Linked DNA regions of Rhodopirellula bahusiensis. The protein of the gene in region 2 binds, or shares a complex with, the protein of the main gene of each other region. Links are inferred from orthologs where the notes say so. Each region holds a gene or a part of one and is shown on either strand. Other genes may lie near its edges.

What was found.
Region 1: the proteins of CEE69_RS20220 (region 2) and mnmG are in contact, whole or in part, in a solved structure (PDB 9HIP), measured with the Escherichia coli proteins. The link is inferred for Rhodopirellula bahusiensis from one-to-one orthologs.

The regions. Positions count from the first base shown.
Region 1 is NZ_NIZW01000047.1:23,867-29,210, reverse strand. The notes cover bases 1-2,956. They hold mnmG (tRNA uridine-5-carboxymethylaminomethyl(34) synthesis enzyme MnmG), read left to right. Parts: upstream 1-457; coding sequence 458-2,455; downstream 2,456-2,956. Other genes in these bases: CEE69_RS30945 (SAM-dependent methyltransferase), read left to right, coding at 2,452-2,956; CEE69_RS30955 (hypothetical protein), read right to left, coding at 1-385. Outside these bases: more of CEE69_RS30945, read left to right, coding at 2,957-3,540; CEE69_RS30940 (carboxypeptidase-like regulatory domain-containing protein), read left to right, coding at 3,987-5,222. UniProt on the Escherichia coli protein: NAD-binding protein involved in the addition of a carboxymethylaminomethyl (cmnm) group at the wobble position (U34) of certain tRNAs, forming tRNA-cmnm(5)s(2)U34.
Region 2 is NZ_NIZW01000016.1:135,852-143,627, forward strand. Bases 2,942-5,941 are described here. They hold CEE69_RS20220 (tRNA modification GTPase), read right to left. Parts: upstream 5,141-5,941; coding sequence 3,743-5,140; downstream 2,942-3,742. Other genes in these bases: CEE69_RS20210 (S1C family serine protease), read left to right, coding at 2,942-3,020; msrA (peptide-methionine (S)-S-oxide reductase MsrA), read right to left, coding at 3,032-3,538; CEE69_RS20225 (protein-disulfide reductase DsbD family protein), read right to left, coding at 5,137-5,941. Also shown: CEE69_RS20200 (DUF1552 domain-containing protein), read left to right, coding at 1-982; CEE69_RS20205 (cytidine deaminase), read right to left, coding at 1,047-1,490; more of CEE69_RS20210, read left to right, coding at 1,809-2,941; more of CEE69_RS20225, read right to left, coding at 5,942-7,776. UniProt on the Escherichia coli protein: Exhibits a very high intrinsic GTPase hydrolysis rate. Involved in the addition of a carboxymethylaminomethyl (cmnm) group at the wobble position (U34) of certain tRNAs, forming tRNA-cmnm(5)s(2)U34.

The sequences.
Region 1 (5,344 bases), on a different replicon or contig from region 2:
GCAACTTCCACTGTCCCGGCGCGGAGGCGACCTGAGTCCGGGCCCCGACCTGGGTGTACGGATTCTCTTGAGGAAACGGCCCTGATTGCGATTCCTGCATGTTCCCGCGGGATGTTTCCGACGGATCGGCTGGATTGGGTTGGTTTGCGGGAACCGCCACGTACAATTGCACTTCGACGGGCGCTGTTCCTGCTGTCGCAATGTTGAACGGAATCTGGAACGAGTCCGAATTCATGATCACGTCGGCCACTTCCTGAGCCGAGGTGGGCCGCGAATCCGCGACCGTGCCGCCGGCCAATCCTGCCGCCACCACTGCCGCAACCCAGGCACGCCGAAACGCGGTGGAGCGACGGTTCAAACGACTTTGGTGCTGGTCAAATCGCATGGTTTGGTCAAAATCTGGTTTGGCGTGAATTCATTCGACGTCAATTCGAGCGTCACCGCGCATCGACAATCCGTGTTTCGAACATCGGCGTTTCCCGACTGTGGACTTCAACCATTGACCGCTAACAATCCTCAAAATCGTTACGACTACGATGTCGTCGTTATCGGAGCCGGTCATGCGGGAACCGAAGCCGCCGCCGCTGCAGCTCGCCTGGGCGCCAAAACGGCTCTCCTGACGACGAATCTGGACACGGTCGGGCAAATGTCCTGCAACCCAGCCATCGGTGGAGTCGCCAAAGGTCAAATCGTCCGCGAAGTCGACGCCCTGGGCGGCTTGATGGGCGAAGCGATCGACGCCACGGGAATCCAATTTCGGATGCTCAACCGCCGCAAAGGCCCGGCGATGCACAGCCCCCGTGCTCAAGCGGACAAAAAGGCCTACCAGAACTTCATCAAGTATCGGATCGAGACCCAACCCAACCTTGACCTGCGGCAAGAAACCGTCGAGGACTTGATCACAGAACCGATCGCCGACGGACAAGACCGCTTGGCCAATCAGCGAGTCATCGGGGTGCGAGTTCGCGGGGACGCGGTCTATCACGCGCCGACGGTGATCCTGACGACCGGCACGTTCTTGCAAGCGATCATGCACACTGGCAAATCGCAATCCGCCGGAGGACGCGCGGGAGAAGGAACCACGGCGGGACTGAGCGGCGCGCTGCACCGAATGGGTTTCACGCTGGATCGCTTCAAAACCGGGACGCCGCCAAGGCTCAACGCTCGCACGATCGATTACTCGGGACTGGAGGAGCAACCCGGCGACGATGACCCGCAGCCGTTCAGCTATCTCAACGATGCAATCAGCCTGCCCCAGATGGCGTGCCACATCGCGCACACCAACGAACGTGTGCATGATCTGATTCGAGCGAACCTGGATCGAGCCCCGATGTACAGCGGCCAAATCGATTCCCGAGGCCCGCGTTATTGCCCGTCGATCGAAGACAAAGTCGTTCGCTTTGCCGACAAGTCCAGCCACCAATTGTTCCTCGAACCCGAAGGCCGGCAAACTTGCGAGGTCTACGTCAACGGGATCTCGACCAGCCTGCCGCGTGATGTTCAAGACGCGATGTTCCGATGCATTCCCGGCTTGGAAAACGCCGCGATCATGCGATACGGGTACGCCGTCGAATACGACTACTGCCCGCCGACTCAGTTGTGGCCGCACCTGGAATCCAAAGCCGTTGCGGGGCTGTTCTTTGCCGGCCAAATCAACGGCACAACTGGGTACGAAGAAGCCGCCGGCCAAGGCTTGATCGCGGGCCTGAATGCCGCTCGCACTGCCGCATCGAAAACGCCTTGGGTGCCTTCCCGACAGGACGCTTACATCGGCGTGTTGGTCGACGATTTGGTGACGAGCGGCACCGACGAGCCCTACCGAATGTTCACCAGCCGCGCTGAATACCGGTTGCTTCTGCGACAAGACAATGCCGACCGCCGACTGACCGCTCAGGCCGATGAATTGGGTCTGATCGATGCCGCTCGACGCGAACGGTTCCATCAGAAGCTGGCTGAGATCGAACGAGGAACCGAGCTGTTGAAACAAGCCAAGGTTCAACCCGAATCGGGCCCAACCGTTCGCGGTGATGTCTACCTGCGTCGTCCCGAGGTGACCTGGGACGTGATCGCCGAGCAGGTCCCTGAGCTCGCGAGCATCGGTAGAGGTGCGGCGGAACAATGCTCGATCGACATCAAGTACGCCGGCTACATCGATCGCCAACAAGCCGAAGTCCACAAGCAATCGCGACATGCGGAGAAGACGATTCCCGTTTCGTTTGATTACGACCGAATCGGACCACTTCGCAACGAAGCGAAAGAAAAGCTCACCAAGGTTCGGCCGTTGAATTTGGGACAAGCCAAACGGATCAGCGGGATCACACCAGCGGACTTGGCGCTCGTGCTCGCTCACCTCGAAAACAACTCGCTCTCGCAAGCGAACTCAGCCGCGTCGGGCGATTCCACTTCGTCTGACGAAACCACCCAACCCACCTCCTCTGCTTCGGATTCCCATTGACCGCCGATCGAAACACGCAAAACCCCAACGCACAAAGCTCCTTTGCAATGATGTGCTGCGCCCACGGCGCAGAAACCTTGGTCAAAGAACAAATCGCCAGCGAAGGATGGCGTCTCGCTTTTTCGCGGCCAGGCTTCGTCACCGCCAAGCACGATCAAACGAAGCGATCACCGACTGGGGTTTTCATTCGGACCGCGGCTCGATCACTGGGATCGGCCAAGGGCAATCACTCGGCGGAGATGATTCAAAAGCTGCAACAATGCATCGCGTCTGAAACGGTGCCGTTTGATCAAATCCACGTTTGGCCGCGCGACCGCACCGCGATCGGACGATTTGATTTCGAACCTGGCATCGATGAAGTCTCCGCAGCGGTCGCCGATGAGATCTGGTCCGCCCTGCATGACGGTTCCACGACCGGCGGCCCTGGCTTGGCTTGTGCTCGCCCCAATCAAATCGCCGAAAACGGCCAGCGGATCCTCGATGTCGTTTTGGTCGATCCATCGCAGTGGTTCTTCGGAACTCACGAAGCGACGACCCTTCCGACACGCTGGCCCGGCGGAGTCCAACCCATCGAACCCGCGTACGAACCAATTTCCCGCGCCTACTTCAAAGCGGCGGAATCGATCGCTTGGAGTGGATTCGACATGCGACCGGGTGACTTGGCGGTCGAAGTCGGAAGTGCTCCCGGGGGAGCCTGCGGCCGATTGCTGGAACTGGGCATGCAAGTCATCGGCGTCGACCCGGCCGATATGGACCCTCGAATCGGAGATCACCCACGATTCATTCACTACCCCGCTCGAGCCGGCGACCTTCCCCGCCGAGTTTTTCGCGGAGCCAAATGGTTGCTGGTCGACTCAACCGTGAAACCAGATGCGACGCTCAGCACCGTCCGCAACATGGTGGACAGTCGCGAAACGAGTTTCCGTGGCTTGCTGATCACAATGAAACTTGGCGAATATGAAAACGCGACTCACTTGGAACGCTGGTGCAACTTCATCCGCACCTGGGGAATCGAGCGTTTGGAAGTACGCCAACTGGCTCGCAATCGCTGCGAAGTCTGCGCAGCCGTGACAATGCGAGCCTGATCGGAGGCTGAGCCGGCTACTTTTGGCTCAGAAAAGCGGTTGTCGACGCGATTTGCGAACGAGACGCCGCCAAAGTGAACATGCGATCACACAAATCGCGTTTCGAACAGACTTTCCACAAAGCAGGAACGATGAGGGGGGAAGTGTCTCGCAATTGGCGAGAACATCTTTCTCTGCCGAAGCTTGCGTAGAAACGCTGTAAGGGTTGAGCTTGGTCAATTCATGCATCTTTCACACAACAAATCTTGTCCCTGCCCCTCATCCTGCCTACACTTTGCTCGCACAACTTACCCAATCTCCCACGATTTCAATTTTCTCGGTGATTTTGCCGTGACTTTTGGGGAGACTCCAACAAAACTGTTGTGCAGTCTGGGCAGAGAATCCATCAAAGCTCAGAATGAAGACTGAATTTTAGGCAATTGAGACACCCTAACCAGAGACACACCATGAAACGCTTTGCTGCCTTCGCTGGCATGCTCGCGATGACGATGACCATCGCCGTCGCTCAAGACTCGAACGTCAAATTGAATGACCACCTGACCGTTCCCCAGTGGGTGAACCCAGCAGTTTCTGGCGAGCTCTCGGGCCGCCTGATCCTTCCTTCAACGGACGGATCATCGGAAACGATCGCGGACGCAACCATCGTGATGACCGACGCGTCGGGCAAAACGTTGCGTTCGAAGAGCAATGCTGAAGGTGACTTCACTTTCACAGGCGTGGCTCCTGGCGTTTACGCACTGTCCGCTCGTGCCGACGGTATCTTCGCATGCTGTGCAATGCACGTTGTCAGCGACGACATGGCTTCATCGGAAATGTTCCCGAAGACTGCTGAAATCGCTGCTGCTGGAATCGACTACTCGATCATCAAGTCGTCGATCATTCGCTACTTGCCACCAGCTGGCAAAGACAGCCTGACGTCGATCGCCAAGGCTGACTTGAAGGGAATCTCGAGCCAAGTTGTTGGTGAGAACCTCTTCCGCGTCGCACAATCCAACGGTGGCATGAAAGGCCGTATCCACATGGCTGGTGCTGAAGGCCGCAGCCTCACCGATGCTGGACTCTTGAACATTTTCCTGATCCACGACGGCGAAACAGTTGACCGTGTTGTCAGCAACCGTGACGGATCATTTGAATTCGCTGGTGTTGATGCCGGCGAATACTCGATCTTGGCAATTGGTTTGTCCGGAATGGGCATGGCTGGTTTCGAATTGGTTGACGAAGCAACCGCCAACGCCGAAACCGCTTTGGTCAACGCCAATGGCGAAACCTTCGTCGGATTCGGACAGGCCAGCGATTGCTGCTGCTGTTGCCCTCAGTTTTCAATGCAAGTTGCTCCATTGCCAATGGCAATCGAAGCCTGCAACGAAGTTGTGATCGGTGAATCGATCGTTGTTGAAGAAACCATCATCGATGATGGCATGATCGTGGAAGATGGCTTCGGTGGTGCAGTGGATGCCTTCGGCAATCCAGTGGACGCATTCGGAAACCCTGTCGGTGGCGGCGGATTCGCCGGTGGTGGCGGTAGCTACGGAGGCGGCTTTGGTGGCGGCGGAGGCGGTGGCTTCGGCGGCGGACTGGGCGGAATCGCTTCGCTCGCTGGCTTAGGCATCGTTGCAGCTTCGCTGGATGACGACGACAACAACGTCTTCCCACCACAACCTGCCAGCCCAATCGTTCCCTGATCGATCACATTCGATTCGGACTCACTTAAAAGGTCGCGGGACCGTCTCAACCCGCGGCCTTTTTTCGTGCGCCGATCGTCGTCGGCTTCCCTTTCTGGCATAATACCAGAAAACTCAGACCT
Region 2 (7,776 bases):
AGAGCACGTGGGCAACCGAACCCGGTATTCTTCATTGGTCATGTCGACCGATGGCGGCACCGGGACACCACGTGGCACACACACACTTTCGTTCAATCGAAACGGTCGAGCCATCCCAGCGGAGAACCGGCCCAAACGCATCTTTGACATGTTGTTCGTCAAGAGCGATGAGGACGCCGCCCGCCGACTTGCTATCAGCCAAAGTGCACTGGATGACCTGCTGGCCGATGCTCAGTCGCTTCGCAAGACACTTTCATCGAGCGACCAATCCAGTTTGGATGAATACCTCGACTCCGTTCGTGAAGCGGAGATCAAAGTCGAAAAGGCAAAGCATTGGCTCAACACGCCTCTACCGACCGTGAACGCCGATCACTTGAACCTCAACCTGACTCCGGACGAACCGCGTCAGTATCTGCAGACGATGTTCGAGATGATTTACTTGGCGTTCAAAACCGATTCGACGCGCGTCGCCACCTATCAAATCGGTCGTGAAAATGGGGTGGGCATCAGCGACCATTTGGCACGCGCGGTTGGTATGAACCTCTCGCACCAACTCTCACACGAAACCAAGAACCCGGGTGGTTGGAAAAACTTCGCGATCTACTGCCAGTTCCTCAATGAGGAATTCGGACGTTTTGTCGGCAAGCTCAAAGCGACCGAAGAGCCAGCCGGACGCGGATCGATGCTGGACAACACGCTGTTGCTGTTTGGCTCCGCATCAAGTGCCTTCCACCTGTCTCGCAACTACCCGTTGATTCTGGCCGGCGGCAAGAACATGGGATTCAAGCACGGGCAATATCTCAACAATGCGGGTGCCAGCCCGCAGGGTGGTGCATGGGACGGTGGCCGCGAACCGTGGCAGCAAGAAATCTCACACGAAGATCGCCCGCTGTCGAACCTGTTCGTCACCATGCTTCAGCAACTGGATGTGCCCGCCGAATCATTTGCCGACAGCGATGGCAAAGTCACTGAATTGACCTGAGCGTTCACTTGGACACTTTGTCGCCCAAACACCATCGTCAGCGAAATTACAGGAGCGTCCGCGTTTATCGCTTTGGAATGTTTGACGTCGAAAACGCGTCAGGCAACAAATCAGACAGACGGCGCATTTGTTGGTCACCATCGATCACATCGATCGTGTAGACGAACAAGTCCGATCCAAATTCCGCCAGCACTTGTCGGCAGGCTCCGCACGGCATCGCGCCACCGATGCTGGCGATCGCAACCGCGTGGAACATCCGGTAACCACCCGCCACGGCGGTACACACAGCGGTGCGTTCAGCACACTGTGTCAGCGAATAGCTCGCGTTTTCGACGTTGCATCCTTCGACGATGCGACCGTCATGGGTCAGCAGTGCGGCCCCGACGTAAAAGTGACTTTGAGGCGCATAAGCGTGATCGCGAGCCGAAATGGCTGCCTGGATCAATCGCTGGACATCTTCATCGCTAGGCGGATCGATTTCAGACACGTGACTATGAACATCGGTCATGGCAGGATAGAGAGACAAGGAAGTAGGCTCGCCGAAGAGAGGTGCAGATTCCGCCATCAAGTCCCAATAGAGTACCCAGAAAATTCCGTGAAGCAATGCGACAACACGCATCGAGAGCACCTCGGACGCCATCGCCCTCGGCAATCGCAGCGTCAACGTCGCATTTTAACACAACGCGTTCCCAATACCGGCCGTTCCGCCAGTCCGAAACGGAATCGGGCGCGTTAACATGTCAGATCCTCCCAACCACCTCCATTGGTTCCAAGTGTTCCCGCAATGCTTTTGAATATTGACGCTTCCCGCCCGGCCCCCAGAACGGTGACCACCCAACCGAATCGCTCGCTGGCAAAACTCCCCTTGCTCGCATTGCTAACCATCGCGGCATTGTTCACCAGTCTGCACGCCGTCCACGCGGACGAAACCGCTCAAGACAGCGCCCGCTCACTTTCGCGAGCGTTCCGTGATGCGGCTCGGGAAGCCAACCCGTCCGTCGTGACGGTGTTCTCCTACGGGCAGAACCAATCCTTCACTGGCGATTCGCCGGATGAAGAGGAGGAAGAAAGCGATGAAGAATCACCTGACGATCCAGTCGGCCCGACACCTCCGAAGCAATCCGAAGACGGTGAGTTCGAACTCAGCGGCCTGGGCTCCGGCGTAATCATCAATCCTTTCGCTGACTCAGCTGATCGCGACGAAGAGAGCGACCAATCGATCTACTGGGTGATGACGAACAATCATGTGATCGCGAATGCGAAGAAGGTCGTTGTTCAACTGCCCGGTGAAATCGAATTGAAGGCGGAGAAAGTCCACGGCGATCCCGCCAGCGACATCGCAGTCCTTCAAGTCACGTCCAGCGAACCATTGAAAATCGCCCAGTACGGAGATTCAAAAACCCTGGACATCGGCGATTGGGTGCTCGCGATCGGCAGTCCATTCAAACTGGATGCAACAGTCAGTGCCGGCATCATCAGCGCGAAGAACCGATCTCTCGAACGCATCCGCCGCAGTCGATTGCTGCAAACCGACGCTGCGATCAACCCGGGTAACTCAGGCGGCCCGTTGGTTGACCTGGATGGAAACGTGATCGCGATCAACACCGCCATCGCGACTCGCAACGGAAGCTACCAAGGCATCGGTTTCGCCGTGCCGATCGATCAAGCCAAATGGATCGCTCGCGAATTGGCTCAGCACGGAACCGTTCGTCGTTCCACGATCGGAATCACGATGGTGGAACTGACAGCGAAGATGGCAAAAACGTTTCAGTTGACCGAGGGCATGGGCGTGCTGGTCTATCAGATCATTCGCGACAGCTCAGCCGATCGAGCAGGTTTGAAACAGTTGGATGTGATCACGGAATTCGCGGGCCAAGAATTCAGCAAACCGATCGATCTTCGCGAAGCGATTGAACGGCAACCTGTTGGCTCCACCCAGACATTCAAGGTGATTCGCAAGGGGGAAGAAATCGAAATCGAAGCCATCTTGGCTCCGGTCGATGATCCAACGGCCACACCTGCCGACGAAGAAGAGTGATCAATCGCTTGTCACTCCGCGGCCGCTCGTTTGGGAAGCACCCAATCAGGCCGAGCGAAGTGACACGTGTATCCATTGGGCACCTTCTCGAGATAGTCCTGGTGCTCCGGTTCCGCTTCCCAAAAGTCGCTCACCGGCTCGACCTCGGTGACCACTTTCCCCGGCCATAGCCCAGACGCATCCACGTCCGCAATCGTGTCGATGGCCGTTTGCTTCTGTGCCTCGTCAACGTAGTAAATCGCGGAACGGTACGACGGACCGCGATCATTGCCCTGGCGGTTCGGCGTCGTTGGATCGTGGATTTGGAAGAAGAACTCGAGCAAGCGACGGTAACTCGTTTTCTCAGGATCGAAGACAATCTCAATCCCTTCGGCGTGGTTGCCATGATAGCGATACGTCGCGTTGGGCACCTCGCCCCCGGTGTATCCCACCCGGGTCGACTCAACGCCAGGCAACTTGCGAATCAGATCCTGCATACCCCAGAAACAACCACCCGCTAACACAGCTCGCTCGGTCATCGTTCTTCTCCGTTCAACTTCAAGGGAATGTACTCGCTCACCTCACATGGCATCGTAGGCATTCGGCGACCTTCGTGCAGTGGCCGGCAGGTCAAATCACTTTTCCAAACTGCACCCGTTAGCCGATGGCCGTTAGGCCTGGTTGCATCGCGAAAACCGGTGAGAGCGAACTTCGGCTGATACTATTCAGCCCCTACAAGCGAACTACTTGCCAATGCAAAATCGTCCGAACACGCGGTCCAGGATATCGTCCGTGTAAACCTGGCCGGTCACTTCACCGATCGCCTCAACAGCAAGACGCATCTCCGCGGCAACCAGTTCATGCCCCGCCGATTGTTCGGTCCACTGAACCGCTTGGCCCAAATGATCGATCGCGGCAGCCAACGAGTCTTGGCAACGTGCCGCGGTGCCGATCACGCTGCCCGTTTCCCCCGCGTCACGTCTCTCTGCGAATGCAACCAACCGTTCGATCAGCGATTCAACACCGGCACCCGACTCACTGCTCACGGCCAAATCAGCCTGCATCGAATCACCGTCCCAGCCTGCCGGCACTAAATCTCGCTTGGTCGCAACACAAATCAACTCCGCCGATCGTTTCGAATCCGGCAGGACCGCGTCGGGATGTTTCAACCATTCAAAACCGTCGCCAAGAGTCGCATCCATGCACCAGATATGCACGTCGGCTCCGCGTGCCGCTTCCGCCGCTTGCAGCTGAGCTTCCTGAGAGATCGGTGCCTCCGGGTCAGACTCTTCGCGAGATTCCAAACCCGCCGTGTCGATCAACTGAAACGAATGACCGCCCCAGCTCGATTCAACGGTCACCAAATCACGAGTCGTCCCGGCTTGATCGGTGACGATGGCCGACTCGGTGCGAGACAGCATGTTCAGCAATCTGCTTTTGCCCGCGTTAGGCAACCCTCGCAAGACAACGCGAATCGTAGGCGACGCACCACCACGATCGCTGAGTTGCGAACGGGTCTGTGACAGCAGCGACTGAAGTTCGCCCAGCCGTTGGACCAGTGCTTCGTCGGAAATGAATTCGATGTCTTCGTCGACAAAGTCCAACCCGGCCTCGACATCGGCCAACAGGTCCAACAAAGTCGAGCGAGCCGCTTGCAACGGTCGCGAAAGATTGCCGGCCAATTGCGAGAGCGCTTGATCGAGCGTGCCGCGATCCTCCGCTTCGATCACGCCCAGCACCGCTTCGGCTTGCGTCAAATCCAGACGCCCGGCCAGGAACGATCGCATGGTGAATTCGCCTGGACGAGCAGCTCTCGCCCCCGCCCGAATTGCCGCGTCCAAACTGGACTGCAGCAGCGGTGCTGATCCGATCAGATGCAACTCCGCCGATGGCTGGCCCGTGTAACTGCGCTGCGTGGGCCAAACCATCACATCGACCTCGATCGCACCAAGCGGATCACCGAGAGCGAGCTTTTTCGAGCTTCGAAACGGACGTCGACCAGTGGCTTCGTCCTTGTTCAACACGTCCATGCGGCACAGCACATCGACGCAGTCGTGGCCCGACAACCGAACGATCCCGCGCGGTGCGGGAGTCATCGGCGAAGCAATCGCGGCGATGGTGTCATCCGCCTCGGATGTCACCGGGTTGCCATTCCAGCCACGGCGGGTGCCATACTCAGATCGTCAGCGTTTGCATTCGATCGATCACGAATGGCGACGTTCGCTGCACTACCTGACACGCTCGGACCGGCGTCTTCCAAAGCATCCAACACCATCTGCTGCGAGACCAAATCACGCAGCACGATTGGCTCGGCAGGTGACTTCCCAGGATAGATTGCCAACACCGGAATCGATCGACTTTGCAGCTCCTTGAGCTTTGCCTCGATCTCAGCATCTTGGTCCGTCCAATCGGCCAACATCGGCACCGCGTCCAATTCTTCGATCAACTGACGAGTCGGTTCGGTGTTAAGAGCGACGTTGTAGTTCACGATGCAGTTCACGCACCACTTGGCGGTGAAGTCAATCATGACCGTGCGTCCTTCCGCTTGATACTGATTCAACTTGGCTTCGTCATAAGGTTGCCACGCGATCGTCTTCACACCTTCGGCTGGTTCAGGTGCGGGCCCCAACCATTGGAACGCGGCGAACCCGATGATCATGGCTGAGGCCACGCCGCCCGACCACGCATACAATCGCGATTGCAGGCTGCTCCAACTGGGAACCTTGCCGATGATCCAGCAACCAAACCAAACTCCGATCAAGGCTACGAACACGGGTAGCTTGTCGCCGTCACTGAATTGATTGAAGAAGAACGCAACCGTTCCGAGGAACAAAAACGCGAGAAACTCCTTTAGCGTTTCCATCCAAGTGCCAGGCTTTGGCAACCAAGCCACCAAGGACGGCCAAATGCCAATCATCAGATAGGGCAGTGCCATACCGACACCCACCGTCATGATGACCGCTGTTGTTTGCAGACTGGTCAACGCAAATGTGAGTCCCAGGATGCCGCCAAGTAACGGTCCACTGCAGGGCGTTGCCAACACGGTTGCAAAGACGCCCTTGAAGAATGCACCGGTGTAGCCCTCGCGTTGCTGCAAAGCTTGTGAGGTCTTGCCCGCCGCCATTCCGGGGACGGGAATTTCCCAAACACCGAGGTAGCTCAGCGCCATCGCGAACATCAGCAAAGTCAGGCCGAGCCGCACTGGGAAATACGTGAACTGCTGCCCCCAATTGAACGACAACACGACCGCAAGCGCGGTCAGGACCGCGAACACGGACAAAATTCCGACCGCGTAGACAAAGTTGAGGAAGAAGACTCGTTTGCGATCTTCGCCAGCCTGCTGGACAAAGCTCATCACCTTCAAACCGACAACCGGCAAAACACAGGGCATGAAATTCAGAATCACCCCGCCGATGAAAGCAAACAACAGTGTCGTGCCGAAGGCCGTGCCGGCTTTCTCCTTGTCATCGGAAACGGCTTCGTCACCGGCCGTCTCGCTGGAGACGCCATGAGCCGCACCCGCAGCCGCAGCACCACTCGTCGACGCATCGGCCATCGCGACTCGCGACGTGCCGTCTGTTTCTGGCTTGGCCGCGGCTGGCTCTGTGCTAGCTGGCTCTGTGCTAGCTGGCTCTGTGCTGGCATTCAGAGCGGGCGATACATCGCTGTCGACCCATTTGAGTGTCGCCGCATCATCCAAGACCAGCATGCGTTTCTTCGCAGCGACGTTCATCGGTTTGGGTTGCGAACTTGCGGGAGCCGAGCCCGCCACGTTCACAACCGTTTGAAATTCGATCGCCTTGGGCTGCTGGCAACTGTCGTCTGTGCAAGCTTGATAAGCGATCCCGCCAACCAGCTTGTGCTGGCCCGCCGAAGCTTCCGCTGGAATCGAAATCGGCAACGTCCAAGTCACGTTGCCCTTGTGATAGGTCACGCCGGGCAACAAGTCATAATCCACCGCACGTGATTTCGTTTGGGGAGCCCCGACTTTCAAATCCGATTTTTCGCTGACCACGAAGTTGGTCTTGGATTGCTCGTCGTTCACCGAAGACGTGTAAACATGGTATCCCGCATCGGGGATCGCGGTGAAGCGAAGCAGTCCGGTTTGGCCGGGTTCCAACTCAGGCGTCAAGTTGATCGCTTCCCAACGCACGACGTAATCTTGGTCGCGAAAAGCTTGCTTGGGATCGACCGGAAGTTTCTTCAGACTTGCCGGGTCATTCGAGATTGTCGACGCCATCGTTTGCGATGTCGGCTTGGTGACTGCCGATGGCACTTTGCCAACAAGCTTTGCGGTCAAGGTTTCGTTCACGGGCATGCATGCGCCACCGGTTAGGCACGCCAATGCATCCAAGCGAATCTTCAACTCGCCAAGCTGCGAGATTGCTTCGTTCCCACCCGCGACTTTGGCGGTGGCGGTGAACGTGACTTCGTCTTCGAATTCTTCGACGGTGATTCCACCGAAGTCTTCCGAGACACTCCGAAGAGGTTCACGGTCGCTCTTCCAAACGCCCGTTACTTTGACCGAATCCGCATCAACCAAACTCAACTTGGTTGGCTTGGGTCCGCCTTTGGGCTGGGTCGTGGAATAGAGGTGCCACTTCGGTTGCAGTTTCACCTGCACCTGCAGTTTGACTTCGCCATCGCCAATGGCCAAGTACGTCGCAGTGGCCTCGGCGGGCTCGTCGGTTTGCAACGCTGTGTTGCCAACCGCTCCGAATCCATCAAGCGGAAACTCGGTGAACAGACCGGTTGCGTCGGGCTTGTCAGCGTGAGC